DNA from 2 places in the Paenibacillus sp. LPE1-1-1.1 genome. Region 2 is predicted to be linked to the other one. Evidence: a T-box and tRNA genes for the amino acid it is inferred to sense, from the RefSeq annotation. Region 2 holds a T-box; the other holds one or more tRNA genes.

Region 1 (16,156 bases), on a different contig from region 2:
CGAGGCCGCCGCCGCTGCCGCGCAAACAAGGCAAGCCGCCGCCCGGGAATGGGCCGGCTGGCTGGCTGCGCGCTCGCTGCCGGCGGGCATGTCGCCGACAGCTGCGCTTGAAGCGTTCGAGCTTGCCGAGCAAGCCTTGCAGCGGCTGCAGCACTATGACCGCCTATCGGCGAGGCAGGCCGCCTCAGAGAAGCAGTTGGCTGCTTTCGCAGAGCAAGCAGCCGCATTATGCTCGCATTTCGAGGAAGCGGCTGTTCAGCTGGCAGCGGACCCTGCTGTCGCTTTGCGGCTGCTGCATGCCGAAATTCGGCGCCATGCAGCAGCAAAGCAGGAGGCGCGCGGAATTCTCGCGCGCCGCGATGAGCTGCTCTTAGCCAGACAAGCGGCGGAGTCGGAATTGCTGGAGCTCTCGAAGCAAATCGAATCGCAGCTTGAGGAAGCCGGACTCGTTAATGAAATGCAATATGAGCTAGCGCTCGAGCATCGCCGTATCCTGCAGGAGCTTGAACTTGAGCTGACCAAGCTGACGCTGGAGCTCACTGCGGGCATGTCTGCGGAGAGAGTCTTCGCGCTTGAAACGATGTACGGGACTTTCAATGAAGAAGAGCTCCAATCGCAGCTGTCCGAAACGCAAACGGAAATCAGTGCACTGGAGCAAAAGAAACGGGAGCTTCTGGAGCAAAGGGGCAGGCTGCGGCAATCGCTGGATTTGCTTCGGAAAGAGGACGAGCACCAGAAACTTCTCTCCGATAGAGAAATGACGGTTGCGGGCTTGGAAAAGGATGCGGAGCGTTATGCGGTGCTTTCGGTCAGCGCGGCGCTGATCAGCCGGACGAAACGGATTTACGAGGAGGAACGCCAGCCGGTCGTTCTCCGCAAGGCTTCCCATTTTATCGCGAAGCTGACGCAAGGTAAATACATTCGGGTGCTGACAACGCCTGGCGAACCGGGGATCAGGCTGGAATCCGCGGAGAGACGCCTAGTTGATAGCGGTATGTTGAGCAGGGGAACGGCGGAGCAGGTTTATCTGGCGATGCGGCTCGCGCTCGCCGAGGAAGCATCAAGAGGTGCTAAGCTGCCCATGATGCTGGATGACGTATTCGTCAATTTCGACCGAGGACGGTTAGAAGCCGTAACGGGCTTGCTTGCCGAGCTGTCCCGTGACCGGCAAATGATTGTAATGACCTGTCATGAGCATGTCCGGGACGCGATGCTGGAAAATTGCGAAGGCGCTTTGCTGGTGCAGATCTGATCCTGCTAATTATGTTTCGCTCATTAATTAGCGGATACACGCTTGCGGATGATCAAAATGAGCCAGCCGAAGCTGATTAAGCCAAACAACGGATACAGCGTGGAGAGCAGCATGCCGAAGCCGATTTGGCTGGCTACGTAACAGATGGCGAGAATAAGCAGGACGATCAGGCTGCGCGCCCATTTCAAACGTTCATGAAGCTGAAGGGTCAGCCCGTATATATCCGCGATGAGCGTCGTGAAGATCTCCGCGAAAATAATGAAAATATAAATAAACTGCACGCTTGGTCCCAGCTGCCTTGCAATGCCGCCCATCGGAATCGCAAACTGTTGGATTCCAGGCATATGTACCGATAATGCAATATGACCGGCCAGCAGCATGAAGCCGATCCCGATGCCCCCGACCCACGAGCCGGCGATGATGACTTTGCGGTCGTTAATTTCCGCTCCGAGCGGAACAAGCACGGCTTGGGACATGGAGAGATTAAAGGCCGTATAGAGGAACGGAGAGGCCCATGCTGCCCATATGGAATGATCGCTGACCAAGGTAATGAATTTGTCTGCGCCCGGCGTTTGGAAAGTATCGATCATGATGAGCACCGTGAAAAGAAGCATGACGGGCACGACAATCGCATTAACGGTAAGGATCGCGTTCATCCCTTTTCGCAGTAAGAAGTAACAGGCGGCAATCGTAATTAACAGGCCCGACTGATACGAAATGTTCCAATGCTCATAAAAAATCGTGCCGGCGCCTGCGAGCATAACGGCCGTTACGCCAAGGAGCACGACGAGCATAAAGTGGCTGATAAGTCGTCCGTATTTGTCGCCAAACAACGCCTTATTTAAGTCTTCATACGATTTTGCCCTAATTTGGCTTGCAATAAGCATCATTTTTGTGCCCAGCCAAATGAATAAAACCGTAGACAATGCAATTGTAATTGTGCCCCAATACCCGAAACGGGTAAAGAACTGTAATATTTCTTGACCGGTGGCAAAGCCTGCTCCTACGATTGTGCCCATGTAGGTCGAAGCAATTTGCAGCACCTTTCCTGTACGTTTCCACATCGTCTACCGTCCTCCGTTCGATGACCTCTTATATTAAGAAGGTATGTCCAAGCGGGGACAGGCATGACATTTTTCAAAATTTTAGGATTTTTGAGTATTGAAGTCAGGAGTTCGATTCGTGAGATGTTCATTGCCATTATTGTATTTGCTGCCGCGTTAGCCTTCATTTTGATCAAGCCGAAGGGCATAAATGAAGCCTTTATCGCATTGGCAGGAGCGCTTATATTATTTACTGCGCAGCTTTTAAAACCGGAGGATGCGGCGTACATATGGGGTTTTGTCTGGAACGCGACGTTTTCGCTTATCGGTATCATGTTATTTACTTCATTGCTTGATTATAATGGTTTTTTTCGCTGGGCTGCCCTGCATATCGTTCACCGGTTCCATCATCGGCAGCTGCTGCTCTTCATAGGCTTGTCGCTGATGGCAGCGCTTATTACCGTTTTTTTTAATAATGACGGCACCATTCTTATTATGGTTCCCATTGTTCTCGAAGTAACCGCATTGCTTAAGCTTTCACGCAGCGGAAGATTGCTATTTTTGCTCGGAATAGGCTTTATGGCAGATACCGCGAGCGCCCCGTTAATGATGAGTAATTTGACCAATATTTTAACGGCGGATTTCTTCGATATTTCATTTGGCGAATACGCCTCGCGCATGCTCTTGCCCGGAATCATTGCCATTGTCGCCACGCTTACCGTAACGGTAGCTTTCTTCTGGCAGCCCATCGTTCGGGAAGAGAAAAGAGCACTGGCGCCGGAACTCTTTCCGATACCAGCTTCGGCTATTTCAGATAAACGGTTATTTTATTTATCGTGGCTCATCATTTTATTGATGATGATCGGGTATTTAGGCTCGGAGAGGGTTGGCATTCCGTTAGCGTTTATTGCGCTTGGCTGCGCGGCGATTCAGTGGGCGGCTTCAGCAGCGGCAGGCCGCGCGCCGTTTAAAGAAACGGTTTTGCGAGCGCCTTGGCTCATTATCGTATTTGCTTTATCAATGAATTTAATCGTATACAGCTTGCATGTACAGGGAGCAACCGCGTGGTTTCCGGAGGTCATAGCGCCGGCAGCGGAGAAAAATGACCTCATCGGCATTTTTGGTTCCGGATTATTGTTTTCATTGCTTGCAGCCGCGATTAACAATTTGCCGGCCGTTCTTATTTCTTCACTGGCAATCGAGCAGGTTAACGGGCCGGATTATTTGCCGTATGCAAGTTTGCTGGGGACTTCCGTAGGAGCAAAGCTGACACCGATCGGTTCGCTAGCCACTTTGTTATGGATTCAGCTTGTGCGGCAGGGAGGCATAACGGTCAGCTGGCGCGAATATACGAAATACGGCCTATTGCTAACCTTTCCTATTTTGCTGCTTGCATTGTTTGGTTTGTGGCTGCTGGATTGGTCATAACTTAATTAGTTTAGCGCGAGAAGCTTAATGGACACGATCAGATTGTGGGTTGGATCCAAATCAAGCTTGAGCAGCGCGTCTTTTGCTTTAAAAGTGAGCATATAGGCTGTTTGTTTCTCTGGCTTTCCCAGCGCAAGCAGCGCTGCTTCGGTTTTATCGCCGATTTGGAGACCGCTTAATCCCGCTGAAATTTCTTTGCCGTAGACCTCAATATACTGCACGTGTTTGTAGGCATTGATACCAACTGCGAAGCCGTCGTATTCAAGCACGGTAATCGGCTCGGTTTCTTCCTCAAGCTTGTAGCTGTCTAACGGCTTGCCATGTAGCTTTGAAACTTCGGAATCATGGTCACCGATGGCAATGCCATAGAGCGAAGGGTTGTCGGCGGCCCATTCGGCATCCTCGCTTTGCGTTTTTACTTGTGCTTTCGTATCATTCTCTTGACGTAACGTCGAGGTTTCGGCGCTTGTGTCGCTTGACGTATCCGCCCGGTTCAAATGCGGTTCTATTTTCTGCAGCTCATTGTCTGCCGTCTCCGAATACGTTTTCTGAGGGCTGTCGGGCGTATCGTCACGATCGGGTTGAGGAGACGCAGCGACTACCGTATTAGAAGGTTCTTTCGGCGATGCGGTTTGGCAGCCGGCGAGCAAAATGACCAGCGCAGAAGCAGCCGCAACCATAGCAGCTTTTGTCGGATCTTTGCGAGAGGTATTCATAAATTGGACTCCTTTCTTATATAATATTAATCGGTAATGGAGCTTTTATTTATAAATGCACATACTGGACATAGGCTTTAGATATGAAAAGTTACTAAACTATTAGACGCTAGCAATTGGGAAAAGTTGCTCTTTTTTTCCGAGGATTTGAAATTTTACCTTTGAAATACTAAGTAATATTAAGGTTTCGGTTTGAAGGCTTCCCTAGGGTTGCACTTTTTGCCTGACCTATGGTACGTTATCAAAAAGGATTTTGGTGGAGGTAATGAAAGATGGAGAGCTTAAAAAAACGCATTTTAGCAGAATCGTCCGTATTGTCGAGCAACGTGCTGCGGATGGATGCTTTGATCAACCACCAGGTCGACCCTGAATTGACAATGGAAATGGGACAAGAATTCGCGAGACGCTTCGCTGAGGAACATATCACAAAGGTGATTACGGTGGAATCCTCCGGAATTCCGGCGGCATACGCTACAGCATATACGCTGGGAGTACCGCTCGTATTCGCACGTCGGAAGAAGACGCTCATCGCTGATCCGGATGCCTATATCGAACGCGTGCCTTCTTTTACAAAAGGTATGGTAACCGATATTATGGTGTCCAAACAGTTTCTAACGGCTGAAGACAGGGTACTCTTTATTGACGACATTATTGCGAATGGCGATGCCGCACGCGGACTAATCAAGATTATACAGCGTTCGGGAGCAGCTTTAATCGGGCTTGGCGTCGTCGTGGAGAAGTCATTCCAAGCCGGTGGCAGAACATTGAGGGAGCAAGGGATTCGTGTGGAACCGCTCGTTCGTATTTCATCTCTAGATAACGGTGAAATAAAATTTGAGTAGAATGTTCCAGTACAAATGCTCTTTTCCCATTCGGCAATATCGCTTATAATGATATAGTAGTGATCGAGGGGAGGCACAAGTTATGGGGGAAATGTCTGCAGAGTTTATGTATACGAAGTTAAGTGACGCCAAGGTCCATTTTGAGCGTGCACTAGACTGTAAACATACGGAATTTGATGATTTGTATCCTTATATGATTGAGCATCCGCAGTTTTTTTGGTACAAACGTTATGTGGCATGGTCAGAGCTGCTGACGATTGTAAAGCTGTGCGACGAATTGTCTATTGAATGGCGGGATCAGTTCACTGACCGTCAGAGCGAATATATCGGCAAACGCGTGATGTCATCGCGAGTTTTGGATGAATGGTATGAAACCAATGATGCAAAAGAGCATGCAGGTTAGCTGAACGTTAGATAGTTTCAAACTTCAAACGAACGATCACTTATATATTCAAAACAGCCTCAATGTTATGCGCGAGCATCCATTGAGGTTTTTCCATACAATGGGAGCTTTAACGCAGAAACAGGAGGAATTAATCATGGTAAGCGAAGAGCAGCTGGACAAATTCCGTGTCAGCGGCGAAACGATAAGAGTAGTAAGAGATGCAATGGAAGCTAACGATGTTCACGGCATCGTCGTTGCTTGGGATGATACCTCGGTTGTTATACGGCGTCCCAGCCGCCGCGTCGTAAAACTCAGCCGCGCCCACAGCTACCAGCCGGTAGCGGAGGAGCGCGCGAATCCTTTTGAGGATGCTACATAGAGCCTGGATGATCATTTTTTATCGCAGCAAATAGCAAAGAGCCTTTGTCCCGTTGGGATCAAAGGCTCTTTGTTTCGATATGATGCTGACCGTCGGATCGTTTATTTGCAGGATAGCAAACGCAGCTTGGCAAACGGCTGTCCGCTAGCGGCGGCGAGTTACGGGAACGAGCCTATAGGTTGGTTTACCGCCGGGTTTTGAATACTTGGTCACTGTACGGATGCGGCTAACACGCTTGATGTCAGTTGATCCTTTGCTGTTTTTCGTTATCGTCAGCTTCAGGATCATCGCGCGAATGGTCTCTATATTATTAAAAAGCTTCGGTGAAAGGAAATTGCCTAACGAATAAGCGGCAACTCTCGTTTTGGTTACACCATATTTGTCCTTCACCTTTCTTGTTACGACGGGCTGCAAGACATGTGGGTGAGCGCCCAAAATAGCGTTAGCGCCGTTTCTGAAGCAAAGATCGACGACTCGCTTCTGCGCTTTGTTCTGCTTGAGGTGGAACTCCCGGCCAAAATGGAGACAGACGATAACAAAATCGCATTTCTTTTTGATACGGTTAATGTCGGCTGCTATTTTTTTGGAATGAAGCCGGTTAACCTGATAGGATTTTGCAACAGGCATTCTATTCGTTCCGTACGTATAGGATAGAATACCGATATCGATGCCTTTGACGCGCATAATCAATAAGCGTTTAGCCTCGTTTAACGAGCGAGCGGTGCCGGTATGCTTAAGGCCGTGACGGTCAAGGACATTCAACGTGCGCTTGATGCCGTATTCGCCTCCGTCGGCGCAATGGTTATTGGCTGTCGTCATGACATCGAAGCCGGTATGCTTGAGCGTCGATGCAAGCTCATCGGGGCAGTTGAACATCGGATAGCCGGTGCGTTTGCTGCGCCGTTCGTATCGGCCGAGTCGATTCGGATTGCTGCCGAACCAAGGCGTTCCGGAGAAGGTCGTCTCCAAATTGCCGATCAATAAATCGTTATTTTTTAGTTGGCGTGCAACTCCGGCAAAAATCGGACCGAACGAATATTGATTTTTTTTGGATATTCTAGCGGAGTCGATAATCCGATTTTTCATGAGCAAATCTCCGACTGCTCCAATCGTAATCGTAGTCATCTTTCACCTCTTTCTGTAAGACTGTAATACTTTATTCGAGCCGATGGCAGGTGCGCGCGGTATAAGCCTAAGGCTGATAAAACTAATAAGGAGTTGTGCCATGAACGAATACATGATGAATCACGGGGGCAATAGTCATTCGCCAAGGAAAGCTTCAACCATTGAGGTAATCGGGGAAGGATCGGCAGCAGCGCCTGCCGATCAAGCAATCGTTGTGCTCGGAGCTGTAACGGAAGGAACAGATTTGCGTCCGATTCAAGCTGAAAATGCCAATATCATGACAGCAGTCATTGGATCGTTGCTGAGGCTGGGCATCCCGCGCGACAAGCTGCAGACGCAGGAGTACCGTATTGACACGATGTATGATTTTGTTGATGGAAAACAAATATTCCGAGGCTATCAAGTAACCAACCTGATTCAGGTGACGGTTGATCAAGTCGATCAGACAGGGACTGTCGTGGATACGGCCGTCGGCAGCGGCGCCAACCACGTATCCAGCATCAGGCTGACAACTGCCAGACCTGATATTTACGAGCATCAAGCTTTATCGCTGGCTGTGCGTGACGCTGCGCAAAGGGCGCTGACGATTGCGAATACGCTCGGTGTCATGGCAGCCAATGTACCGCTAGAAGTTCAACAGCTGCCGCTTCCAGGAGGGCCTGTCCCGATGTTTAAAGCAGCGGCATTCGCCGGCAGCGCGGTTACGCCGATCGAGCCGGGGGGGTTAACGGTGAATGCTTCTGTTCGAGCCGTATATGCTATTTTGCCAGGTTCGCATTAGGATCTGTAAAAGCACTCTCCAAGGGGTGCTTTTTCTTTTGATTAGCTGCGCTATTCTAAAGGATACATATTCAATATAGGGTACTATTAAGGTGCTGAAGAGAATGGAAGCTAACGTCGATTCTGTATGAAAAAGGATGGTGTACTCATGTTAGGGAATTTTGCAGTCCTGAGTTTCAATCTTAATAGATTTAAAATGTTTAAATGAGATTCCTCATTCGATTGCTGCAAAGGAAGTATGCCATTTTTTGTCCTCATTGCCGTAATGAATTAAATTGGTTTGAAACAAGCTTCGGGAGCGGGATCACGACCGAATATCTGAAATGTGTCACCTGTGATTTGTTTTATATAAATGATTCTGTATTATCTGAAACGGATGTGCCTAAAAAAAGAATCGAACATTTTAAAAAACAAGGTTTTAATGACGAAGGTTATCAAGGCGGTCCTACAAGCAGCTGCTATCAGCCGAAATGGTTGAGGAGTATTGAAAGATTGTTTATGTAATTACTCGAATAAGAATCGGTGAATGAGGGAGGGGGATAAACTATGCCTAAATATAAAGTATTAAACGTCCACAGTGTTAGGCAGTAGTGTTTTGTTAATAAGGAGAGTATCTTTACATGAAGAACTTTATAAGATAATATTTCCATACACACGAAACACGTTCGATAGGAGTAAAGAGTTGGCTGAATTGGTGACTAAAAAAAGAAAAAACCCTTGATTATCAAGGGTTTTGAATTTGAGTGTAGATGCGGTCGAGAGGACTCGAACCTCCACGGCTGTTACACCACTAGAACCTGAATCTAGCGCGTCTGCCAATTCCGCCACGACCGCATAACTTGTTTCAACAAAAAGCATCTTATCATAATGAAGATGGAATTGTCAATATTATTTTAGAAAAATGGAGGAAGCTGCTGTGAAGCAATTAGAACAAAAGATTTTAGAGGAAGGCATTGTATTAAATGAACAGGTCCTGAAGGTAGATTCCTTTCTAAATCATCAAGTTGATCCGCAGCTAATGTACAGCATGGGCCAAGCCTTTGCCGCGTTCTTTGAAGGAAAAGGGATCACGAAGGTGATCACGCTGGAATCGTCGGGGATCGCGCCTGCAGTCATGACCGCGCTGGAAATGAATGTGCCTCTCCTATTCGCGCGAAAGCGTAAGTCTTTAACGCTTAAGGATGATTTGTACACGGAAAAAATATACTCCTTCACGAAGCAGGAAGAGAGTGAGGTCACGGTGTCGCGCAAGTTTTTGGAAGCGAAGGACCGTGTGTTGATTATCGATGACTTTCTCGCAAATGGCGATGCGGCGTTAGGATTAGCTCGTATTGCAGAGCAAGCGGGTGCTTCCGTCGCTGGTATCGGTATCGTAATCGAGAAGGCTTTCCAGCCAGGAAGGAATAAGCTGATCGAGCTTGGGTATGATGTCCATTCTTTGGCAAGAGTTGCCTCATTAACAGGCGGAAAAGTAACTTTTTCCCCGGATTTGTCCGGCGCAGACAGCAGCAACTGAGATTGACAATTCCAACAGCATGTAACTATAATGCTTACATGATGGACGTAACGGAAAAGGGAAATCAAGACAGGCGGTGATTGCGTTGACTAGCAATAGGTTTGCGGTAGCGGTTCATATTATGACGTTACTCGAGACGAGTAAGGCAGCAAGATTGACATCAGACATTATCGCTGGCAGCGTGAATACTAATCCTGTCGTCATTCGGAGAATTATAGGTTCATTGAATAAAGCGGGTCTTGTAGCAACAAGCGCAGGCATAGCGGGTGCCGTTATAACAAGGCCGGCAGGCGAGATTACGCTTTTTGATATCTATAATGCTGTGCACAACAATGGGTCAGATGAGCTTTTTGCCATTCATGAGAAACCGAATCCGGCATGTACGGTTGGCCGCCATATTCAATCTTCTCTTGAAACCGCCTTTAATGAAGCGCAGAAGGCGATGGAAAACCAGCTGGCGAGCATCACGCTTGAGCAAATTACACAGGATGTCCTAAGCAAGACGAATGGATTAAAATGATTAGACCTAGAGGCCCCGCAAAGGCTTCTTTTTTTATACGCTGTAAGTTTCAGCATATTTTCCAGCTTGTACACAAACACTAATCCTAAAAGATGAGAGGCGTGTGCGGCAATGAGCAGACAGCGTAACGAATTAGAAGGAAGATCAAGATTGGCTATATATAATAAGAGATGCTTCCCCTTAAGGAGAACGGCTGCTGTTGTATTTATTGGCATAATAATGGCGGTTGGAGATCCGGGCACTTATGCAGTTTCTGCGGAAAATGCGGCAATCCGAGTACCTGCCGCGGGAGTCAACGAAGAACGGCGAACGGTCGCTGTGGTTATTGATGATTTCGGAAATGGCATGAACGGAACAGCGGAAATGATGAAGCTTCCGATTAAAATTACGGCAGCGATTATGCCGTTTATGCCGACGACTAAGCAAGACGCAGAGGAAGCGCATAAACATGGGCATGATGTCATTGTTCATATGCCAATGGAGCCGAAAAAGGGGCTTAAGAGATGGCTGGGTCCAGGCGCCTTAACGACAGATCTCAGCGATGAAGAGGTGCGGAAACGGGTTGAGGCAGCCATAGATGATGTGCCTCATGCCATCGGCATGAATAATCATATGGGCTCGAAGGTGACAGCCGACGAGAGGATGATGCGCATCGTGCTTGGCGTATGCAAGGAACGGGGACTCTTTTTTCTCGATAGCCGAACAACCTATAAGACGGTAGTGCCAAAAATCGCAGCGGAGCTCGGCGTTCCGATTGTTTCCAACGATGTGTTCCTGGATGATGTGTATACCGTACAGCATATCTCAAAGCAAATCAGCGTTCTTCGCAAGCATCTTGAGTCGCACGAGAGCTGCATTACGATCGGACATGTCGGACCGCCAGGGAAGTTCACGGCATCGGTCCTCCAGCAATCCATACCCGTCATGCAGCCAAACGTACGCTTTGTTAAGCTGACCGACTTAATTAGCGGCGGGTTAGTGAATGATCCACTTATACTGCCTAATTCCTGATGCAATCGCCTCGGCAACCTCCATTTGGCGCTTGGAGTCAGTCAGCATCGTACGGTCATGTTCGCTGCTGATAAAACCCATTTCGACGATGACGGCAGGCTCCTCAATGCGTTTGAGCAAATAAAACGGCTTTCCTTCTCTCGGGAGGAAGGACGTATTTTGCTGTCGGTTCAGCGCATCTTGAATGCAAAATGCAAGCAAGGAGCTTTCTCCGCTATTCTGATGCAGCACGAGTGGGCCTTTCTCCGAGCTTTTTTTCGACCAATTCACATGCAGGCTTACGAGCAGTTCACTGTCAATTTCCTGGGTAAGCTGCCGCCGCTGCGACAAATCCTTGCGATGCCTGGAGCGTGTAATATGCCAGCGGTTATCATCGCTCAAAGCATAATCACCCGTGCGGTTTAGCACAGCGGGGATGTTTTGGCTTCGTAATATAAAATACAGCTTCCGGGCTACTGCTAAATTAATGTCTTTCTCCAAAATTTCGGCTGCCGAAGCCCCTCCGTCAATGCCACCGTGACCGGCGTCAATAATGACGACGGTAGTCGGCAGCGCCCAATCCTGCTTGGAGCCTGCAGGAATTAAAGGCCATGCAAAAGCGCTGATCGGTTGGCTTACCGCAGCGAGCCATAATGCGAGAAAGCTCATAATTATTTTACGGAACATGCAAGTAACTCCTCCAGATCACTTTGACATACGGTTAGATTGTCTTTTTGATGGATAACTCATGCATGTTTACATTCGATCGCTGCAGGGCAAACTGAATTTATCATTTCATACGGAGCTGAGGGGGAGCATTCAAATGGCAAAAGGCGATGAGTACGTGAAGTTCGTGACGGAGAAATTCGTGACTTATATGGAAACACCGAGGGAAGAGAGAAAACAATCAAGAACGTCAGCCAAAGCGCGGAGAGAGCCTTGGCTGACGCGGTGGTTCGGTTGGGGGCCGATGAGCATTATGCTTTGGTGGCGGGGACGCGCGCAGCGTCAACGGTAAAAACGGCCAAGCTCGATAAGCAGCGAGACCGGGATGTAACGCCGGTCTAAACCATCCTCGCCAGCTTCAAGAGCGACATAGAGCTGGCCGCTGTCCCATTTGTTATATCCGACTACGGACCAAACATACAGCATTTGGCCATCGAACAGCTCAGCGGTATATCGGAGCTGTTCTTTGTTGTTTATTTTTGCAAATAGGGAATTATAAGAGGATGCGTTTAATGATATCGGCCTATCCGTTAACCATGGAAGCTTGTCATAGGCATTAAATGAGGGCAAAGACACTTGCTTTAGAAGTGCTGCATTGGCTCCGATTTGCATACGCTCTAGATTAACCGGTTTTTGTGATTCGGCAGCCAACCAATCGTTTTCCCCAATAGGAAGGCTTTCGCCGCTGGCAGCATCGGTATAATAGGTTTCCTTCTCCGATGCCACCTTCCAGGCTGCGAGCAGAGGATTCACGTATAGAGCTTCGATGCTGGATGCGGGATGAAGCAGTTCGAGCTGCCGGACGGATTTGGAAAGCGTGCCTTCATCAAATGGGGGGCTGCTGCTTGTCCCATACTCACCGAGCTGGTAACCGCCAGACTCTACGGCGTTGATGATGAGGTAGCCGACCGTAAGTTTATTTTGCTTAACCAGCACTAACCAGCTATGCGTGCCTGGCCCGATCGGGGAAACGACAAGCGAAGCTTGCTTCCAAGCATGGAATGAAGGCTGGGACGCCAGTTCCGCTGCCCATTGCTCGGCTTGTTGTTGCACTGGCTCATAGATGGCTGACGGATTCGTAAGCGCGGATGCAGACTGTGATTGCAAACTGCCAGAATATAGGACAATAGCGGTTAATACACATGCCGCTGTCAGTTTAATGAATTTTTTTCGCATCATTTATCACCTCTTTGCTATTGTATCGGACATGCTTTGAGAAGGCTGTTATAACCTGTCACGTAATGGCGGTCTTTCGACCGCCTTTTTTTGACGTATTGCTGCGGAAATCGTCTAATCCATGTCAGTCGATGCCTTCCAGATGAAAGATGCCGCAGTTAATGGCGGAAGCAGTCACCCGAGGCTCGTATTGCCATTTTATTTCTGATTTCCGCTGCTCGAATTGCTCCTCGATGGCCGGCTTATTGTCTTCTAGGGCATTGTGAATTAGCGGTTCATAATAACCGCTTATTCGCTCAAGCTCCTCTTTAAGTCTTGCGGAAGCACTCTCAGCCCAGCTGTAGTCATAGGTACGAAGCTTGCGTTCGAGCGCTTGCTCCACGATGCCGAGCGCTTTGTTGAAGGTGATGCCGTTCTTGGTAATATGAATATTAGCGGGCAGCCTTGGTGAAAGTTTATGGGTGAGCAAACGGTCATAAAACTGCTCAACGCATTGTCCTGTCGCCAGCGAAACGCCGAAGCAATGGATTTCTTCGCGTTTGCGGTCGCATGCGAATTCAACCCGCATATTGACGCCGAGCCACGCGGTATACGGGGTGGACGAAAAGGGATTGCTGCTTCGTTTGTCGGGCTCTTGAAATAAATAAACGAAGCTACCTTTCGATTTCGCCGCGTCGAACAGCATGTCGAGCTTACGGGCGCCAAAAAACAAGTCCTCGCGGGGTACCCGGGCAGGAGCGGCGAGATTGCCGTGCACGAAGCCGAGTGAGCGTCCAAGAGCGGCATTCGCTGCCGCATTTTGTGCGTCTTCCGCGGTATTCTGCTGGACGGCTGCCGCTTCGGCTTTTTTGGTTTCCTCGGCAGCGTCATATTTGTTTTTGTCCGTCACGAACAAGAAGGTCATCGTCTCCGGTTCGGCGTTAACCCGGTCTACGAAGCTCCAGTAATACGGGCGGTTCGTCAGCTCGCGGTCGGCGAGAGGAGAGAGCTTGACCGTAAAGTGGCTGGGTGATTTTTCTAAAATGGAACATTCTGTCGCCTCTAAATATCGATTGACGAATTTGTGCACCTGTTTCTCGTTCAAGGCTGCACCTCCACGGATTGTCCGAGCGTATCTAAATTAATGAGCAGATCGGGGCTGGCGGGAAGGGGGTTTTCGCCAATCTTTACCTCTTCTCGGATCCGACTGAGCGAGGAGCCCAAATGATTGATTTTCTGCTTCAAATCCGTCTCATTGCCTGATTCAAGCAGCATTTTGGCCAGCCGCTGCTCCAAGGAGCCGTCCCCTTTCTCGAAGCGTTCCAAAATATGATCAAGCTCTCCAATGACCAGCTCGAACAGATTAATTTTTTCATGCAATAGATTTACGATATGCTCTTCGATGGTGCCGATGGTGCATAGATTGTAAATTTTCACGTCTTCCTTTTGTCCAAGTCGGTGCACGCGACCTATGCGCTGTTCTACTCTCATAGGATTCCAGGGCAGGTCGAAGTTAATCATATGGTGGCAAAATTGAAGATTAATGCCTTCGCCGCCTGCTTCCGTAGCGATCAAGATTTGTGCGCGGCCGCGGAATAAATCCATCATCCAGTCCTTTTTGCCGCGGTTCATGCCGCCCCGGTAAGGTACTGCGATCATGTTTTGCGCGCGGAAAAATTGGAGCAGATACTCTTGGGTAGCCCGGTACTCCGTGAAGATGATGACCTTGTCATCCATTTCTTTGACAAGCTCCATCGCTTTTTCTGCTTTCGTATTTGCTTTGATATTGCGAATTTTCTCCACAAGCTCCCAGATTTTCGGACGCATAGGAGAGTCCTCGGAAGTTTTCTTGAACAGATTGACGAGTGTCAAAAAAACGGCATCCCGGCTGCTGCAGACTTCGCGCTGCAGTGTAACGAGGGAGAGCATGCTGGTTAAATCCCCGCCGCTTTCGTCGTATCGTTCCTTCACAAAGCCGGTCACCGCGTCATAGAGCGCTTTCTCTTCTTCGGATAAGGTGAGCGGGATATTTTTGACAAAACGTTTCGTAAAATGGATGCCTCCATCACCGCGGCGATTGCGGATCATCACGCCGGAAAGCGCCTCCTGAAGCTGATCTTCATTTTTCGGCACGCGCTTATCAACGACGAAATTAGCTGCAAAGTCGCTTAAGCCGCCAAGCTGTCCGGGCTTTAGCAGCGTGATTAGGTTGAACAGCTCATCCATATCGTTTTGAATCGGCGTAGCCGTCAGCAGCAAGCAGTATTTTTTGCGCAATAGATTGGCGAACTGATAGTTCGTCGTTTTCTTGTTTTTCAGTTTATGAGCCTCGTCAATAATGATGAGGTCGTAGTCGGTACCGAGTACAAGCTCGCGGTGCGGCTCTCTCTTAGCGGTGTCGATTGAAGCTACTACCACATCATAGCCCCAGGTATGCTCTTTTTTCTGGGCCACGGCGGAAATGCCGAACTTTTGGTTAAGCTCGCGCACCCATTGCAAAACAAGCGAGGCAGGAACGAGAATTAAAACTCGTTTCGCTAAACCGCGAACAATATATTCTTTGAGTACGAGCCCGGCTTCTATCGTTTTGCCAAGGCCAACCTCATCGGCAAGAATCGCGCGTCCGCCCATTTCGTGAACCACCTTGCGCGCCGTGCTGATTTGATGCGGCATCGGCTCGAAGGATGGCAGCGAGCGCAGACACAGAAGCTGCTCGAAGCTTTCGATTCGTTTTGCCTGTTCTGCCTCCATCGTGAGCTGATATAACGTCCAATCATCCCATGGGCCCCCCCGCGTTGTGCGGTTTTGCAGCTCTTCAAACCAAGAACGGTCACATTGCAGGTCGACAAGTGGATGAAGCTTACGCGTTGCGATCGCGTTTCCCGCTTCGGCTGAGGCAGCCTGCGGCGTTGTCTGGAATGTCATCTGGTGCAGCTCCTTCCGCGGTAAAAGGGATAAGTTGTAATCAGTATTGCCTTTTCATCCAATATTAATAAGATGCTGGTTAAAAAAGAGGATGGACAAGAAAAAGTATGAAAACAGGCATGTAAGCGGCTGGGATTGTTATTTTCAGCCATATACAAGCCTGAAAATCAATATGTGGTATAGTATAATCGTTTTATCACACAATATATTGTGCTATATGCATATCATAACTATACATATGCTTGCAGCGCGGTAGTTCGAAGGAGGAAGAGGCTACGATGAAGACGTCTAATGGAAAGAAGCTTGAGGGGTTAAGCGAGAAAATATTTTTGGACCGCTACGCTTGGAAAAATGCGGACACAAGCAAAACGAAA
Region 2 (16,156 bases):
GGGCAACAAGCGTAACCGCGAACAAATCCAGCAGCGAGCCGCCCTTTCTCCACTTCGGCATCGCTTTCCGTACGGGCTGAACGCCTATAACCAAACCAATCGTCACGATAAACGAGAGCTGGAAGCTTACGTTTTCAATAAAGAAAGGATCGTAAGCCAGCATAAGAACAGCTGCAGCCGCAAGAAGATGCATGCCGTCCTTCAGCTTCCCAAGGCGTGCGGCAAGCAAGCCCAAAACCGCCATTAAACCCGCGCGGATGACGGAGGGCGAGGCCCCTGCCAAGAGCACGTACAGCGGAACCGAAACCATCAGCAGCAGCAGAATACGCTCGCGGCTCATCCGCGCAAAGCGAAGCAAGCCTCCAAGCGCGTATAGAAATACCGCGACATGGAGACCGGATATGGCCAATATATGCGTAAGTCCCAGCCGCGAAAATTGCTGGAATTGTTCGGGGTCGAGGTCCTCGCGAATTCCGAGGACGAGCCCCTTCATGTACCCGGACTGCGCAGACGGGTAGAGCTTATCCATCCGCGCGCCTAGGCAGGCGCGCGCGTTATCGACGCGGCCGAGCAGCGCGGCCGCGGTCCATTGGGGGCCCGCCGCCGCTTCGACGGCGGCGGTGCCCTGCACCTTTAGCAGCCAGTGGATCCTCTGGCTGCTCAGGTAGCGGCGGTAATCGAATCCGCCGCTATTGGATGCGCCGGCCGGCCGCGTCAGCTCGCCGGCCAAGCGCACGCGGTCGCCGCGCTGCCACGCCGCGGCGATGGCCTGCTCCGGCTGCACGGCGAGCCGGACATGCACAACCAACCGCTCGCGCAACTCTCGCGAGGCGGCTTCACCCTCCACGTGGATGCGGTCCGCCGCCACGCGAAACATCACGCGGTCGCCGTCGATCTCCACCGCCGACATGATCGTGCCGACCGCTTCCGCCGCATACGCCGCTCGCGGCCCATCCGCCTCGGCGGCGGCGAGCAGCGCCGGCAGCTCGGTCACGTTGCGGGCATCCGCCCACAACCGCTGCCCTGCGGCAAGGCTTACTGCAAGCGCGCAGGCTCCCGCGAGCTGCCAACTCGCCAGCCGGCACAGCACGGCTGCCGTCCCGAGCAGCGCAGCCGCGCCCGCCGCAAGCAAAACGCCGCGGCTGCTGAAACCCGCAGCCGCGGCGCTCCCCCCTACAAAGCAAATCGCAAACCAAATCAAAGGACGTCGATTCATCCCCAGCTCCCCTTCTTTCACTTTTCTGTCTGCAAAAAAAAAGAACCTCCGACGCATCCAAAGATGCATTCGAAGGTTCCTCCTCCACTGTGTATGAAATTGTTACTGCTAATGCTAAGACGTTACTACCATATGCGCCTGGGCCGGCGGGTCGAATTGCTCCAAACAACGGAAGACGATGCCTTTCTGTTTCATGAGATGGATCACCTTTTCGCTGTCCTTCGGGTAGCTGCGATGATAAACGATTTCGATCACGCCGCTGTTCGCCAGCATGTTCGCGCAAGTCCAGCAGGGCTGATCGGTTACGTAAACGGTAGAGCCCTCGCGGTCGGCACGGTCCGTGAACAGCAGCAGGTTTTGCTCCGCATGGATCGTACGGATGCAGCGCTGCTTCTTAAAAGGCTGTTCCTTGCCGTCGACCAACTTCATCTCGACCTCCTCCGAAATCATGCAACCTGCCTCAAGACAATCCTGCACGCCCATCGGCGCTCCGTTATAAGCGGTTCCGAGCAGCTTTTTCCCTTGGACGAGAACGGCTCCGACATGCCTGCGCGGACAACGCGAGCGCGTCGAAACCATATAGGCGATATCCATAAAATAAGTGTCCCAGTCTTTGCGGACGGCATCTTGCGTTTGGGTATTCATCAATCTAACTTCCTTTCTCATGCTGTTTCTGATGCTCTAGCTGCATCGATCGATTTGATTAGCCTTGTTGGCTGGCCGCTAAGGCTTGGCTGAGATCCGCCAAGATATCTTCAATTCCTTCTGTACCGATGGATAGGCGAATCATTCCCGGAGAAACGCCCGCACTCGTTTGCTGCTCCTCCGACAACTGCAGATGCGTCGTGCTTGCCGGATGGATGATAAGCGACTTAGAATCGCCGACATTTGCAAGATGAGAGAACAATTCAACCGAGTTGATCACTTTTTTACCGGCTTCAATGCCGCCTTTAATTCCGAAAGTCATAATGGCCCCCTTGCCCTTCGGCAAATATTTTCGGGCAAGGTCATAAGAAGGGTGGCTTGCAAGCCCTGGGTAATTCACCCATTCGACCGCTTCATGGGCTTCCAAAAACTCAGCTACCTTCTGCGCATTGGAGCTGTGGCGTTCCATCCGCAGATGAAGCGTTTCAAGGCCCTGGAGTAACAAGAAGGAATTGAAAGGCGAGATTGCGGCCCCCATGTCGCGAAGCAATTGCACGCGGGCTTTGATAATGTAGGCAATCGGTCCAACCGCATCCGTATATACAACGCCGTTGTAGCTTGGATCCGGTTCGGTCAAGCCCGGGAACTTCCCGCTTGCTTTCCAGTCGAACTTCCCGCCGTCTACAATGATACCGCCGATTGATGTGCCGTGTCCGCCGATAAACTTGGTTGCCGAATGGACAACGATATCCGCGCCATGCTCGATAGGTCTGCAGAGGTAAGGGCTTGGGAATGTATTATCCACGATAAACGGGATTCCGTTCTCGTGCGCGATCGCGGCGACGGCTTGAATATCGATCACGTCGCCCTTCGGATTCCCGATGGTTTCCGCGTAAACGGCTTTCGTGCGCTCGTTAATCGCGGCGCGGAAATTTTCCGGATTGGACGGGTCTACGAATCTAACCGTAATGCCCAGCTTCGCAAGCGAAATCGAAAATAAATTGTAGGTGCCTCCGTACAAGCTGGTCGCGGATACGATTTCATCGCCCGCACCGGCAATATTCAGTATGGCGTATGTAATAGCCGATTGGCCAGAAGCAACCGCAAGGGCTGCCGGAGCGCCCTCCAGCTCCGCTACGCGTTTCTCAAAAACATCCGAGGTCGGGTTCATGATTCTAGAGTAGATATTGCCGAATTCCTGCAGCGCGAATAAATTTGCGGCATGATCCGTATCTCTGAATCCGTAAGATGTCGTCTGGTATATAGGCACCGCGCGCGACAACGTAGTTGGATCAATTTGCTGACCTCCGTGGACGGATAGCGTATCAAGAGAAAGCTTGCGTTGTTCTGACATTTTCTCGACTCCTTCTACTTTATGAATGTTTGATAAAATAATGGCAAGCGCTGGATTATTCGCCCGCTTCCTTCCATTCTCTCACAATTATGGACGGGCTACAATGCCATCTTGCATGGCTTGCAGCAATTTTTCGCCAATTCCCTTGACCCGCAGCAGATCGTCTACCGAAGCATATTTACCATTTTTATCTCTATCTTCAATAATAGCCTGCGCTTTTGCAGGGCCTATTCCCTTCAATGCGTCAAGCTCCGCCGCCGTCGCGCGATTGATGTCGAGCTTGCCTGTTTCATTCGCTTCCGATTCTGCTTCGGGGTCTATAGCATCTGAGGGGATCGCTTCAGCGCCTGCCGTATCCGCTTCTAAAACGGCCTCTTTTTCCGGCTGCGCTGGTTTTTGGGTCGGCGTTTCGGAATGGCCAACCCTGTCAGATTTATCGTCTGCGCCAGACGTTGATTTCAATATATTCGCTTGACGCCCGACGGTCCCTTCCTCTGACTCCTCCAGTGCTGATATCGCTTCTTCTACAGCCTCGTTTAAAGGTGCCCAGTTTCCGGTATCGCTGCGCTTTGGCTCAAAAAAAGCCGCAGCAAGCAGAACAACCGCCGTAACGATAAAGAGAGAAGCAGCTAAGAGCTGTTTGTTAGATAAGCGCTTTTCAGCTGATTTCATTTCAATTGACCCTCCCCATGCAATCGACAATTTATTTGGAAACCGGTGACATATAAAACAAGTCTTTATGAATAAGGTAAGAGAGCAACCGAAAAGATTTAAATGATTGATTTTGACTCGGGATTTGCTGCGCTTGGCCTAGTTTCAATCGCTCTTAGCTGGTCATGCACGCGCCAAACCTATAGGAGGGTTCAGCATGAATGTCGGATTTATCGGGACGGGCACGATGGGAAGCCTGCTTATTGAAGCACTGATAGCATCAGGTGCATTATCGCCAACACAAATTGCCGTAAGCAACCGCACCTTTGCAAAAGCGCAAGCTTTGGCCAACCGGTATTCCGGCATGAAAGCCGAGTTTACGAATGCTGCGGCTGCCTGCGGCTGCGATATTGTTTTTTTGTGCGTCAAGCCTTTGGAATTCAAAAAAGCGGTGGATGATATTAAACCCGTCATAAGACCGAATCAAATCGTCGTCTCCATTACTAGTCCCGTGCTCATCTCCCATCTGGAAGGCGAGCTGGATTGCAAAATCGCGAAAGTGATTCCAAGCATTACGAATCATGTTTGGAGCGGAGCATCGCTGTGCATCTATGGCCAATCGGTTGATGAAGACGATAAAACGCTGCTGGAGGATTTGTTATCCCATATCAGCCAGCCGCTTCGAATAGATGAAAGCTTCACAAGAATCGTCTCCGATTTATCGAGCTGCGGGCCCGCGTTCATTTCCTTTCTGCTTGAACAATTTGTTGACGCGGCCGTCGAGGAAACAGGCATCGGACGCGAAGAAGCGCTGCGCGTAGCAAGCGCAATGCTCTTGGGCACGGGTTTGCTGTTGACCGAAGGAGGCATGACGCCAGCGGAGGTTCAGGAAAGAGTTGCCGTCCCCGGTGGAATAACGGCCAAAGCGCTTAACATGCTCCGCCGAGAGACCGATGGTGTGTTTAACCAGTTGATCCGCACAACCCATGATAAGTTCAAAGAAGATTTAGCCAAGGTTTCGAGCGCCTTTATAGGCGAAGAGGTGAACGGTCAATAGCTGTTCTTCAGCTAAATCCCGTTCACCTCTTCAATTTGCATTAATTTGCAACGATGTTCACTAGCTTGCCTTTAACCGCAATCACCTTGCGGATCGTTTTACCGGCAATCAGCTCTTGTACTTTTTCAAGTTCCTTCGCCAAGCTTTCCATTTCGGCAACGTCCATGTCTGCCGCGATGGAAACGCGGTCCGCGATTTTTCCATTCACTTGAACGACGATCTCTACCTCTTGATCGACGGTCCAAGCCTCATCGAAGGTCGGGAACGCAGCGTACGTAAGCGAATCCGTGCGCCCAAGCTTTTCCCAGAGCTCTTCCGCAATATGCGGGGCAATTGGCGAAAGCAATTGAACGAATTGCTCCATTGCAGCTTTCGGCAGCACTTCTGTTTTGTAGGCTTCATTGACAAAAATCATCAGCTGGCTGATTACGGTATTGAAGCGCAAAGCCTCATAATCCTCCGTAATTTTCTTAATGGAACGATGCCACGTACGCTTGAAAGCATCGCTTGTATCGCCGTCTCCGATTTTGGCGTTAAGGCTGCCGTCCTCGTTGACGAACAAACGCCATACGCGGCTGAGGAAACGATAGGTTCCTTCGACTCCGTTTGTGTTCCATGGCTTCGTCGCTTCAAGCGGACCCATAAACATTTCGTACATACGCAAAGTGTCTGCCCCGAACTCATTTACGATATCGTCCGGATTTATGACATTACCGCGCGACTTGGACATTTTCTCGTTGTTGTTGCCAAGAATCATCCCTTGGTTAACCAGCTTATGGAACGGCTCTTTCGTATCAACCACGCCGATATCATAGAGCACCTTATGCCAGAAACGGGCATAGAGAAGATGCAGCACGGCATGCTCGGCTCCGCCGATGTACAAGTCAACAGGAAGCCATTCCTTCTGTTTCTCTGGCGAACAAAGCTGTTCATTGTTCTTCGGATCTATAAAACGCAAATAGTACCAGCAGCTTCCAGCCCATTGCGGCATCGTATTCGTCTCGCGGCGAGCCTTCATGCCGGTCTCGGGGTCAATCGTGTTTACCCAATCCGTAACCACTGCAAGCGGGGATTCACCCGTGCCTGATGGTTTAATCGCATCGACATCAGGCAGCAAGAGCGGCAGCTGGTCCTCCGGAACGGTCTTCATCGTGCCGTCTTCCAAGTGGATAATCGGAATCGGCTCGCCCCAATAGCGTTGACGGCTGAACAGCCAATCGCGCAGGCGATACGTAATTTTGCCTTTGCCTTTACCTGACGCATCCAAATGCTCGATCATTTTGGCGATCGCTTCCTCATTCGTCAAACCGTCCAGGAAATCGGAATTGATATGTTTGCCGTCTCCGGCGTAAGCTTCCTTCGCGATGTCGCCGCCTTGCACGACTTCTACGATCGGCAGATCAAATTGCTTTGCGAACTCCCAGTCACGCGCATCGTGGCCCGGCACCGCCATAATCGCGCCTGTGCCGTAACCGGCTAATACGTAATCCGCAATCCAGATCGGCGTTTTTACGCCGTTTACCGGATTAATGGCATAAGCGCCGGTGAACACGCCTGATTTGTCCTTCGCCAAATCCGTCCGCTCCAGGTCGCTTTTGCGCGCAGCAGCCTCTTGATAAGCTTCAACCGCCGCTTTTTGCCCCTCGGAAACGATCTTCGCAACCAACTCATGCTCCGGCGCCAATACGCAGTAGGTTGCCCCGAACAAAGTATCCGGACGAGTGGTGAACACCACCAATGAAGAGTCATGTCCGTCAATCTCGAACGTAACCTCCGCACCCTTCGATTTTCCGATCCAGTTCCGCTGCATATCCTTAATGCTCTCTGACCAGTCCAGTTCTTCCAAATCATCCAATAGACGATCGGCGTATTCGGTAATTTTCAAGATCCATTGGCGCATCGGTTTGCGGACAACCGGGTGGTTTCCGCGCTCGCTGAGGCCGTTAATGACCTCTTCGTTAGCAAGAACCGTTCCGAGCGCCTCGCACCAGTTAACGGATACCTCCGCCACGTAAGCTAGGCCGCGGTTATACAATTGAATGAAAATCCATTGCGTCCATTTGTAGTATTCCGGATCCGTCGTGCTGATCTCGCGGTCCCAATCGTAGGAGAACCCGAGCGATTTGATTTGCCTGCGGAAATTATCGATATTTTTGAACGTGATGTCGCGCGGATGCTGGCCGGTATCAAGCGCATGCTGCTCTGCCGGCAAGCCGAATGCATCCCAGCCCATCGGATGAAGCACGTTGTAGCCCTTCATTCTCTTGTAGCGGGACACGATATCCGTAGCCGTATAGCCCTCCGGATGGCCGACATGCAAACCTGCGCCTGACGGGTAAGGAAACATATCCAACGCGTAAAACTTCGGCTTCCCTGCGTCCTCCGTCGTTTGGAATGTCTTGTTCTTATCCCAGAATTGCTGCCATTTCGGTTCGACAACAAGCGGATTATAGCCGTGAAATTGCTGTTCTTGACTCATTTGATGATATCCTCCTAAGTAAATGTGCTGTATGCCGCCAGCTGCATAAAAAACATAAAACCTCCCGCCCCTAGCGATAATCGCTAGGGACGAGAGGTTGTTCTCCCGTGGTACCACCCTAGTTAGCGGCAGGCATGCTTTGCCTTACGCTCACTTGTCGCCCTTATCGCAGGCCAAACGGTGCTCTTCTCCATACGATAAGCCTATCGCAGGATCATTCGCACAGCTCCAAGGCGAGCTTCATTTCGCAGCAGGTCCGGCTTCCACCCTAAACGCCGGCTCTCTAAGCCTTGCCATCGAAATTACTGTTCCTCTTCAACGCTCCATATGCATAAAATTGGTTAGTTTCGATTATAAAGATCAAGCGGTTCGGTGTCAAGAGATCCGTCCCCGCTAGATGCGCGATGCTCCGCCCTGGCGGCCCATCGTCACGATTCTTACGAGAAGCGCGAGCAGCAGGCTGTGTATGGCAATTCCAACGAGCGCATTGCCAAATCCCGAAATAACGATGAGCAGCCAGAGTGCAAACGGCGGAAGCTGAATTAAAAACAACAAGCCCAGGCCGATAGACCATTTGCTCCAAAACCGTACCGCATTTTGCTCGGATCCGCTCTCCGTTTCCATGAAGGCATAGCTAAACCCCAAACCGTTCAAGTATAAAATGCCTGTGATAATCGATAATGTTCCTACGAGCACAATCAGCCCTTTTTTCCCCATTCGGCTTCATCCCTCTCAAGTCAGCTTAGTTTCCCCTACTTTGAAAGAACATGAATTCCGCTGGGAAAGCGTCGGAATAGTCGGGGCATCCTCCTATACGAATGCTATCCAAATATTGTTGCGCTTAACCTTCATTTGATTTGCTTTTATTCCCATATCTCGGAGGGCAAATATTTATTTGCGCCTGCGCCCCAGCCAATTATGCCAAAAATCACGGTGACGACCGCCAGCATCGCCAGTGAAACAATCCAATTATGGGTTCGGTCATGAATAAAACCGAATAACAGAGGTCCGGCAGCGGCAAGCAAATAGCCAATGGACTGCGCCAAGCCTGACAGCTGCGCCGATTGCTCCGTACTGCGTGTCCGAAGCACGAAGAACATAACGGCCAGGCTAAAGCCTGATCCCCCTGCTATTCCAAGCAAGATCATGCAAACCGGAATCAGCGCAGAGCTTCCTATTAACAAACCTAGATATCCAATCAACAGAAGCGCTGCCGTTAATACGGCAAGCCCGCGTTGACTGGCTTGCTTTCCCGCGATCACCGGAATGATAAAGGTCGCAGGCAAGCTTACGAACTGAAGCAGCGACAGCATCCAGCCTGCATCGGCATGACTCATGCCTCGATCAAATAAGATTTCAGGCAGCCATGAAATATTGACATAAAAACAAAACGATTGCAGACCCATAAACAAAGTGACCTGCCATACCAAAGCAGAGCCCAGCATGCTTGGCCTTTTCACTCTGTCCCCTGTTTTTTTCAAATGCCTAATTCGGGTGATCGGACGCGTTTGCGGCAGCCACGATGCAGTCGCAATGAGCGCAATCAACGACCAGAAAGCGAGCATCCCTTGCCAACCGAAGCCAAGCTGCTCCGCGATCGGAATGCTGAAACCCGAGGCTAGCGCTGCCCCTAAATTCATAACGACCGAATATAAACCCGTCATCATGCCGACAGAGGTTGGAAAATCCCGTTTGATCAAGCTCGGCAGCAGGACATTTGCCGCCGCAATCGCCATGCCAAGCAGTACGGTTCCTGCAAACAAAGCCGCTGCGAATGGAAGCGAGCGGATGACGATCGCGCCCGTCAGGATAACCATGGCAAGAAATAAGGTGTTTTCCATGCTGATTCGCTGCGCGAAGCGCGGAGCCAGCGGAGAAACGAGCGCGAAAGCGAGCAGCGGCAGCGTCGTCAGCAGTCCGGTCATGGCGCTCGATAACCCGAAAGAAGATTGAATATCCGAGACGATCGGCCCTACGGCCGTAATGGAGGCCCGCAAATTAGCGGCGATCAGCAGGATGCCAAGCAGAAGCAGCCACGAGCCTGTTAAAGCAACCGGCCGCGCGGACGCCGCGGATGTCCCTTTTCCGTTATTCATTTTCACTAAATAATCCTTCTTTCTCATGCTGTTCATTCTATGTTGTTAAGCTTCCATTTAACGGCCTATAACATTCGATACGCGATACCAGTATTCATACTTTGCGGAGTAGCCGATCTTGTCATACAGGGCATTTGCCGGTTTATTATTTTTGACGACAAGCAAATACCCCTCCGCCGCCCCCTGTTCCTTCCCCCATTGCAGCAAATGCAATACAAGTTGCTCGCCAAAGCCCCTATTCCGTTTACCTGAATCCGTAATAATATCGTAAAGCCCCACCCAGCCATCCTCGATGACTGCATATCCGCATGCAACCGGTATGCCGTTTTCATGCAGGGTCGCGAAGCATTTTTGCAGCGGCGATTGCAAAAGCATTTTACGGGTAGCGGTCCGGTGCTCGTCTGTTAATCCGCTAAAAATCGATTGGGCATCCAGCCAGCTTTCTGAGAGCTCGTTCTCGAGCCATACATCCGCAAAACTAGGCGTTTGGACGTCGCTTAAGTGTATGGTCTTTACGATTGTCTCATCGACCAGCTCATAACCGCGCGAGGCCAGCTCCTCGTCAAGCCCTGCAGGTTGGCTGAACGGCGTGATTTTAAAAACCGTACGAAGGTTTTGACCCGCATACCGTTCCTCGCATTCGCGAATTTTAGCGTCCAGCTCTAAGGTATGTCCGTACAGCGGATTAACCGAGTTGGATCGCTTGGTATATCCCTCCGCAAAACGCAGCAGCCACCCGTCATATACGACCGTTTGCAGAGCCGGCCAACCATTCAAGCTCATTTCCTCGATCCTTAAATGCAAAAGCCGTTTTATCGGCAGGATATGATGCTGGTCATGCCAAATAAAATCCTTTAAATACTGCGGCGTCTGGAACGGATGCCCGTCCGCGTCCTCATAAGCGCCTTCGTATCGCTCGACCGAAAACCGGCCTATCGCGAGAATGATCCGTTCACGGCTATGTATCGCTTGAGCTGTCAGTTCTATCCTCGAGGTGTTCTTTCCGTAGTCTTTCGCCATTTCATTAAACTCATCATAGTCCAGATGTTTAACGGTGAGCGGCAGGCCCGCTTCCGCTTTTGCGATCGCCTCTTCGTAAAAATAATCGTCCCACCGCTTTATATGGGCGACAACCTCGCGTACCGACCATTTCCCTGAGGCGACGCTCTGATTCCAAAAGCGATCATCATATTTACCCAGATCGGCTGCAAAAGCCATCCATTCCCCGAAGCTTTGCAGAAGCTGCTCTTTTTCAGTAGCCATTCTTGTTCCCTCTCTCTTTAAGGAAGTAAACGCATTTTTGCTTTCCTTTCATCATAATAGATGCTTCGTTTACGGGCGAGAGGATTTTTCGAACGAACAACAAGAAAAAAGCTGCTCTATGAGCAGCCGGCAATATCTATAATCCGCGCGTTTGCCTACTGCAAGCCGAAGCGTTCAAGCTGCTCCAGCTGGCTCGACCGCCGCAATACCTCGCCCTGCTTCGGGCCATGCAAGTCGAAATGGGGATACTCGGATCGGGCATGGATATAACGGGGGTTGAGTCCGTTATCCAGACACCAGCGCGAGAGTTTCTCCATATCGGAGCAGCCAACCTTTGTCACGGTCCGCATGTTCGGAAACCTGGGGTCTAGCCAATAATGCGTAAGAAATGCAATTTCTCCGCGCGCAACTGCCGCCTTCCAGTCATCCATCTCTTTTCTTTTTATGCCGAATGCCATCTTACACGCTCCTTAACGCTTAGAATTACAAGGCTCGTCATATAGGACCGCTCAAAGAATCATTACGCAAAAATGTTTTTGACTCTGCCTACCTGGCCATCGGCGAGCCTTACTTTGATACCGTGGGGATGCTTGGGAGCATTCGTGAGAATATCTTTTACGACGCCCCGTGTAAGCTTGCCGGTGCGTTGGTCCTGTTTTAATACGATATCTACCTGCAGGCCCGGCCTTATTGCCGAGCGCTCTGTTCCATTCATCATTACCATTCCTCTGCTGCTCATAATATTGGCTTCTAGCATAGCATATGCAAAGTAAAGATGCACAATATAAGGACAGCTGTTATACTTAACATCAAACGATGTTTACGAAAAGAGGAAATGTATTAATGTCTAACGCATTTAATGCTTTGGGTATCATTCCCAAGCTTAGCGAACTGCTTCACCATGATGGTATTACCGAACCGACTCCGGTTCAAAAGCAAGCAATCCCTCTCCTGCTAAATGGACAGGACGTCATTGCGCAAGCGCAAACGGGCACCGGCAAAACGATTGCTTTTGCGCTGCCTATTTTGCAACGAATTAACATAGAAAAAGAACAAGTACAGGCCCTCATTCTAACGCCGACTAGGGAGCTTGCCATACAAATAACGAGCGAGCTCAAAAAACTCGTTCCTGCTGTGGGCGTTAGCGTGCTCGCCGCTTACGGCGGTCAAGATGTCGATGCTCAAATCCGCAAGCTGCAGCGTTCCCCGCATATCGTAGTCGCTACGCCGGGCCGCCTGATCGATCATATGAAGCGCGAAACGGTCAGCTTGGGCAAGCTGCAAATGCTTGTTCTCGATGAAGCCGACCAAATGCTTCACATGGGATTCCTGCCCGATGTGGAGAGCATCATTTCGCAAACGCCGAAAGCGCGCCAAACGATGCTGTTCTCCGCGACGATGCCTGATGCCATTCGTAAGCTGGCAGCGGATTACATGAAAACGCCTGTGGATATCCGCGTTCGGAGCACGAACGTGACACTGGACAGCATTACGCAGATCGTCTACGAGACGACGGACCGAAGCAAGCAGCAAACGCTTGTTCATTTGCTGGAGCGCCATCAGCCGTATCTAGCGGTTATTTTTTGCCGGACGAAGGTTCGCGCCAAGAAATTGAATAAAGAGCTCCAAGAAATCGGCATTGAATCGGATGAGCTGCACGGCGATTTGACGCAAGCCAAGCGCGAGCAGGTCATGAAGCGCTTTAGAGACGCCCGCTTGCAGGTACTAGTTGCGACTGACGTTGCGGCTCGCGGACTCGATGTGGAAGGCGTCACGCATGTGTATAACTACGACGTTCCGCAGGACGGCGAGCTTTATATCCATCGCATCGGCAGAACCGGCCGCGCCGGTCAGGAAGGTGCCGCGATTACGCTCGCAACGCCTTATGACAAAAACCACCTTCTGCTCATCGAGCAGAGCATTAACGCCAAGCTTACGCGTCGGGCCATTGACAGCGAAGGCAATGAAACTTCCATCCGGGCGCAATCCGGCGGCGATCGTCCTGAGAAAAGCCGGGGAGCAGCCGGCAGGACCGGAACCCGCAGCGCAAGCGGCAAGCCTGCAGAAGGCGGCCGTCGCGGACGGGACCGCTCCGGTCAATCCGATCGCAATGCCAAGCCAGGCGGACGCAGAGGCCAGCGCGAGAGCTTCCGTCCTGCTGCATCCGGCAAACGCACTGGAAGAACAGCTGATGTACGGGGTGAGGTTGCCGAAACGGCCGGTGTCACTTCCGGTTGGTCCGCTCGCCGCGGGGAACGCTTCGATAATGACGGCGCGGCGCGCGGCGACGATCGCACAAGCACCCGCAGCAGCGCGCCACGCGGCGGCGAACGATCTGCAAATCGCGGCGGCGCAGCTCGCGGCGGCGAACGCTCCGAAAGCCGCGGCGGCGTAAACCGCAGCAGCGGCTTTGGAAGCCCGCGCGGCGCTGAGCACGCTGCCGGACGTGCTCCTTCGACGGTCGACAGCCCGTGGGAAGCCGCTCGCAATGATGCCAAAGCAAGCAATAACCGCGGCGCTGTCCGCGGCAATGCCCAAGCTGGCGGCCGCGGAGGCCAACGCGGCAACTCTTCAGCAGGCGGTCGCAGCAGTGCCCCTTCCAGCGGACGCAGCAGTACGCGTGGCGGAAGTTCCTCCAACAAGCCGCGCGGCGGGCGCAATCGTTAACTCTTAATAAAAGTGGTTCTGGTAGAATGTTAATCATTCTGCCGGAACCACTTTTTTTTGATGCAAGACATTTCCCCCTCCCTAACATTTGGCGGAACGGCAGCCGTCACGGTCTTCTGCTCAAATTAACGGAGTAAATGCCTAATATTCGGTAAACCGAGACAAACGTCCAATCGATACGGGACATTTTTCATATACTGCAGTATACCGAACGATGGGAGATTAAGTTCGATCCGAATCGCCCGGGGGCCGGAAATTTTATATTAGGGGGAATTGGCATGTCCGGTGTACATGGAGGTTTTACGTCAGTAGGCGTAATTTTGGTATTGTTCATTCTTCTGGTAATCATATCTAGATCCGTTCTTATCTAAATCCGCGTGAAACCATACTAAAAACCGTCTGAGCGTATGCCCAGACGGTTTTTTGCGGTTAACGCCAGGCGTATTCTCGCAGCGCCTTGGCGACGCCGTCCTCGCTGTTCGAATAAGCGACCGCATTTGCAGCCCGCTTAACCTCTTCCGGAGAATTGCCCATCGCAATGCCCATACCTGCAAATTGCAGCATGGTTATATCGTTATAATAATTGCCGATCGCCAAAATGCGGCTGCGTTCGATGCCTCTGATTTCCGCAAGCTGCTGCAGCGCCCTTCCCTTATTGGCTTCCAAATGGTGAACATCGATAAAATAGTCACCGCTGCGTATGGAATGAAGCTGCTTGGGCCACCCCGCCCATTCAGCCTGTACGATATCCATCTTTTCTTTGCTTCCAAACACCGTGAATTTCACAAGCCCGTTTGGCAATCCGAGCCGAAAATCTTGAACTAAAGGCTTGGCTTGATAATGTCCATACATAACCTCTGCTTCAGGAGTCATGCTCTCAACCATCATCTCAAACGCCGTGTTCAAATCAAAGTGAATGCCATTATCGCGGCAATAGCTTACGAAGCCGAGCAAATGCTCCGGAATCATTGCAAACTCATGTACGATGGAACGGTCGTTCGAATTAATGGTGGCTGCGCCATTATGCGTAATTACGGTACCGCTAAGCCCAAGCTCCTTGAGTATGGGAAGCGCACCAGATGGTCCCCTGCCCGTGCATAAAACAATTTGGGCGCCTCGGCTAGCAGCCTCATTTACCGAATCCAGAATCGCCTCCGTGAGCACGTGGTCATCCGTTAACAGTGTTCCGTCTACATCTAAAGCAATTAGGTCATATTGCAAACTCATAACCGCTCCACTCCTATCCCTATCTCTTTCTCTCTTTCTATCTGGTTATTATACAGGCTCTTGTTATTAAATAGAATTACTCAGCCGATTTCCTATGCGAACGCAGGAGCTCGACTTCCTCTTCGGACAATTCCCGGTAAGAGCCCTCAGCAAGCAATTCATCCAGCTTAAGCGGCCCCATCGAAACTCTTTTCAAATGGACGACCTGCTTGCCGACAGCTTCAAACATTCTTTTTACTTGGTGAAACTTACCTTCCATGATCGTAAGCGATATGCTTGAATAGATCCCGTCTTCCCGCTGCTCGCGGCCGCTAATATGCAGCTCGGCTGGCATCGTAACGTAACCGTCATCCAATGTCACTCCGGATTTGAAAAACTGCTTGTCTTCTTCTGCTACATCCCCTGACACCAGTGCCTCGTATGTTTTAGCCACATGCTTGCGCGGAGACAACAGCTCATGCGCCAGCTGTCCGTCATTCGTGAGCAGCAGCAGGCCGACCGTATCTTTGTCGAGCCTCCCGACTGGAAACGGATCACGCAGCCGGTCCTGCGGCTCAAGCAAATCGATAACCGTACGCTCGCGTCCGTCCTCCGTTGCCGAAATAACGCCTTGCGGCTTGTTCATCATAAAATATACGACTTCCCGGTAAACAACAGGAACACCGTCAAAAGTAACCTCCGTCGCTTCCGGATCGACAACTAGCCCGCTGTCCTTGATAACCCGGCCGTCTACCTCAACCATCCCGAGCTTAACCGCTCTTTTAATTTCGCTGCGCGTGCCATGCCCCATATGCGCGAGCAGCTTGTCTACCCGTATTTTTTTGCCCATGCTACATCCATCTCCATCCTGCAGGAAGCTCATTTTTAATCATGCCTCCTGCATATTTCCCCCATCCAATCGGATAGCCGTCCGTGCAAACCAGTATATATCCATTGGCAGGCGCCCCGTCTTGCACTTTGATTTCCGTTTCCTCAACGAATAAGGTTTCGCCTTTGAGGAAGCGGAGCGTCTGCTCATTATCCGAACTCCAATCCACGGCACGAACCGCCGTGTCAAAGGTTAAGCCCATTGCGAGCGGATGCGACGGCACAAATCGGGCGCGTGCCGCTTCGCCGACATACCAGCCTGCTCTCACGACGCGTAAACCGTTTAACGCTGGAAGCTCGTCAGGCTGAATATAAACGCGTGATCCGTAAGCCACCGCATGTCCCGGCCAGGTTAATGCATTTGTCGCAAATTGTCCGGCAAATTGATGCCAAAGCTCCACGGGGTCCATTTCGACCGGTTCTTGAGCAGCGAGACCGTCCCGGCCGTTAGCTGAAGCACGTTTGGCAGCAGGTCGATCTGTTCCTGCGCTTGCCCAATCCATTCTCGTTTGGCGTTTACCCGCCCGCCTTTCCTCTCTGTGATCCGCTTTTCTCTCATGCCGATTGCCGCTGCTCTTCGAAGCTTCCCGTTTCAGGGCCCCGCCAGCGGGTCGCGTGTCGGGTCGTACCGGAG

The links. A T-box is a leader RNA that pairs with one kind of tRNA and senses whether it is charged. The one in region 2 lies ahead of leuS (leucine--tRNA ligase), so its partner is inferred to be a tRNA-Leu.
Region 1: it has a tRNA-Leu gene. The T-box ahead of leuS (leucine--tRNA ligase) is inferred to sense a tRNA for this amino acid. The anticodon was not compared.

What each region holds. Positions count from the first base shown of each region.
Region 1 covers NZ_JBEGHY010000001.1:628,416-644,571, reverse strand. The annotation lists gene MRBLPE1_RS03120 (AAA family ATPase) at 1-1,252, shown strand, start outside; gene MRBLPE1_RS03115 (hypothetical protein) at 1,276-2,316, opposite strand; gene MRBLPE1_RS03110 (ArsB/NhaD family transporter) at 2,380-3,723, shown strand; gene MRBLPE1_RS03105 (hypothetical protein) at 3,729-4,439, opposite strand; gene MRBLPE1_RS03100 (xanthine phosphoribosyltransferase) at 4,712-5,281, shown strand; gene MRBLPE1_RS03095 (hypothetical protein) at 5,364-5,684, shown strand; gene MRBLPE1_RS03090 (hypothetical protein) at 5,821-6,045, shown strand; gene MRBLPE1_RS03085 (CapA family protein) at 6,190-7,170, opposite strand; gene MRBLPE1_RS03080 (SIMPL domain-containing protein) at 7,271-7,951, shown strand; tRNA gene MRBLPE1_RS03075 (tRNA-Leu) at 8,701-8,784, opposite strand; gene MRBLPE1_RS03070 (xanthine phosphoribosyltransferase) at 8,867-9,466, shown strand; gene MRBLPE1_RS03065 (Rrf2 family transcriptional regulator) at 9,552-9,986, shown strand; gene MRBLPE1_RS03060 (divergent polysaccharide deacetylase family protein) at 10,206-10,997, shown strand; gene MRBLPE1_RS03055 (N-acetylmuramoyl-L-alanine amidase family protein) at 10,962-11,663, opposite strand; gene MRBLPE1_RS03050 (YqzE family protein) at 11,800-11,994, shown strand; gene MRBLPE1_RS03045 (hypothetical protein) at 11,985-12,881, opposite strand; gene MRBLPE1_RS03040 (YqhG family protein) at 13,003-13,962, opposite strand; gene MRBLPE1_RS03035 (DEAD/DEAH box helicase) at 13,959-15,782, opposite strand; gene MRBLPE1_RS03030 (adenosylcobalamin-dependent ribonucleoside-diphosphate reductase) at 16,061-16,156, shown strand, end outside.
Region 2 covers NZ_JBEGHY010000023.1:1,058,820-1,074,975, forward strand. The annotation lists gene MRBLPE1_RS21725 (DNA internalization-related competence protein ComEC/Rec2) at 1-1,216, opposite strand, end outside; gene MRBLPE1_RS21730 (deoxycytidylate deaminase) at 1,331-1,861, opposite strand; gene MRBLPE1_RS21735 (homocysteine synthase) at 1,920-3,215, opposite strand; gene MRBLPE1_RS21740 (ComEA family DNA-binding protein) at 3,303-3,887, opposite strand; gene comER (late competence protein ComER) at 4,084-4,923, shown strand; gene leuS (leucine--tRNA ligase) at 4,964-7,402, opposite strand; T-box leader at 7,485-7,730, opposite strand; gene MRBLPE1_RS21755 (hypothetical protein) at 7,796-8,119, opposite strand; gene MRBLPE1_RS21760 (CynX/NimT family MFS transporter) at 8,266-9,498, opposite strand; gene MRBLPE1_RS21765 (GNAT family N-acetyltransferase) at 9,556-10,761, opposite strand; gene MRBLPE1_RS21770 (hypothetical protein) at 10,917-11,219, opposite strand; gene MRBLPE1_RS21775 (YwbE family protein) at 11,282-11,476, opposite strand; gene MRBLPE1_RS21780 (DEAD/DEAH box helicase) at 11,605-13,428, shown strand; gene MRBLPE1_RS21785 (YjcZ family sporulation protein) at 13,707-13,799, shown strand; gene MRBLPE1_RS21790 (Cof-type HAD-IIB family hydrolase) at 13,858-14,655, opposite strand; gene MRBLPE1_RS21795 (pseudouridine synthase) at 14,732-15,484, opposite strand; gene MRBLPE1_RS21800 (RsmB/NOP family class I SAM-dependent RNA methyltransferase) at 15,486-16,156, opposite strand, start outside.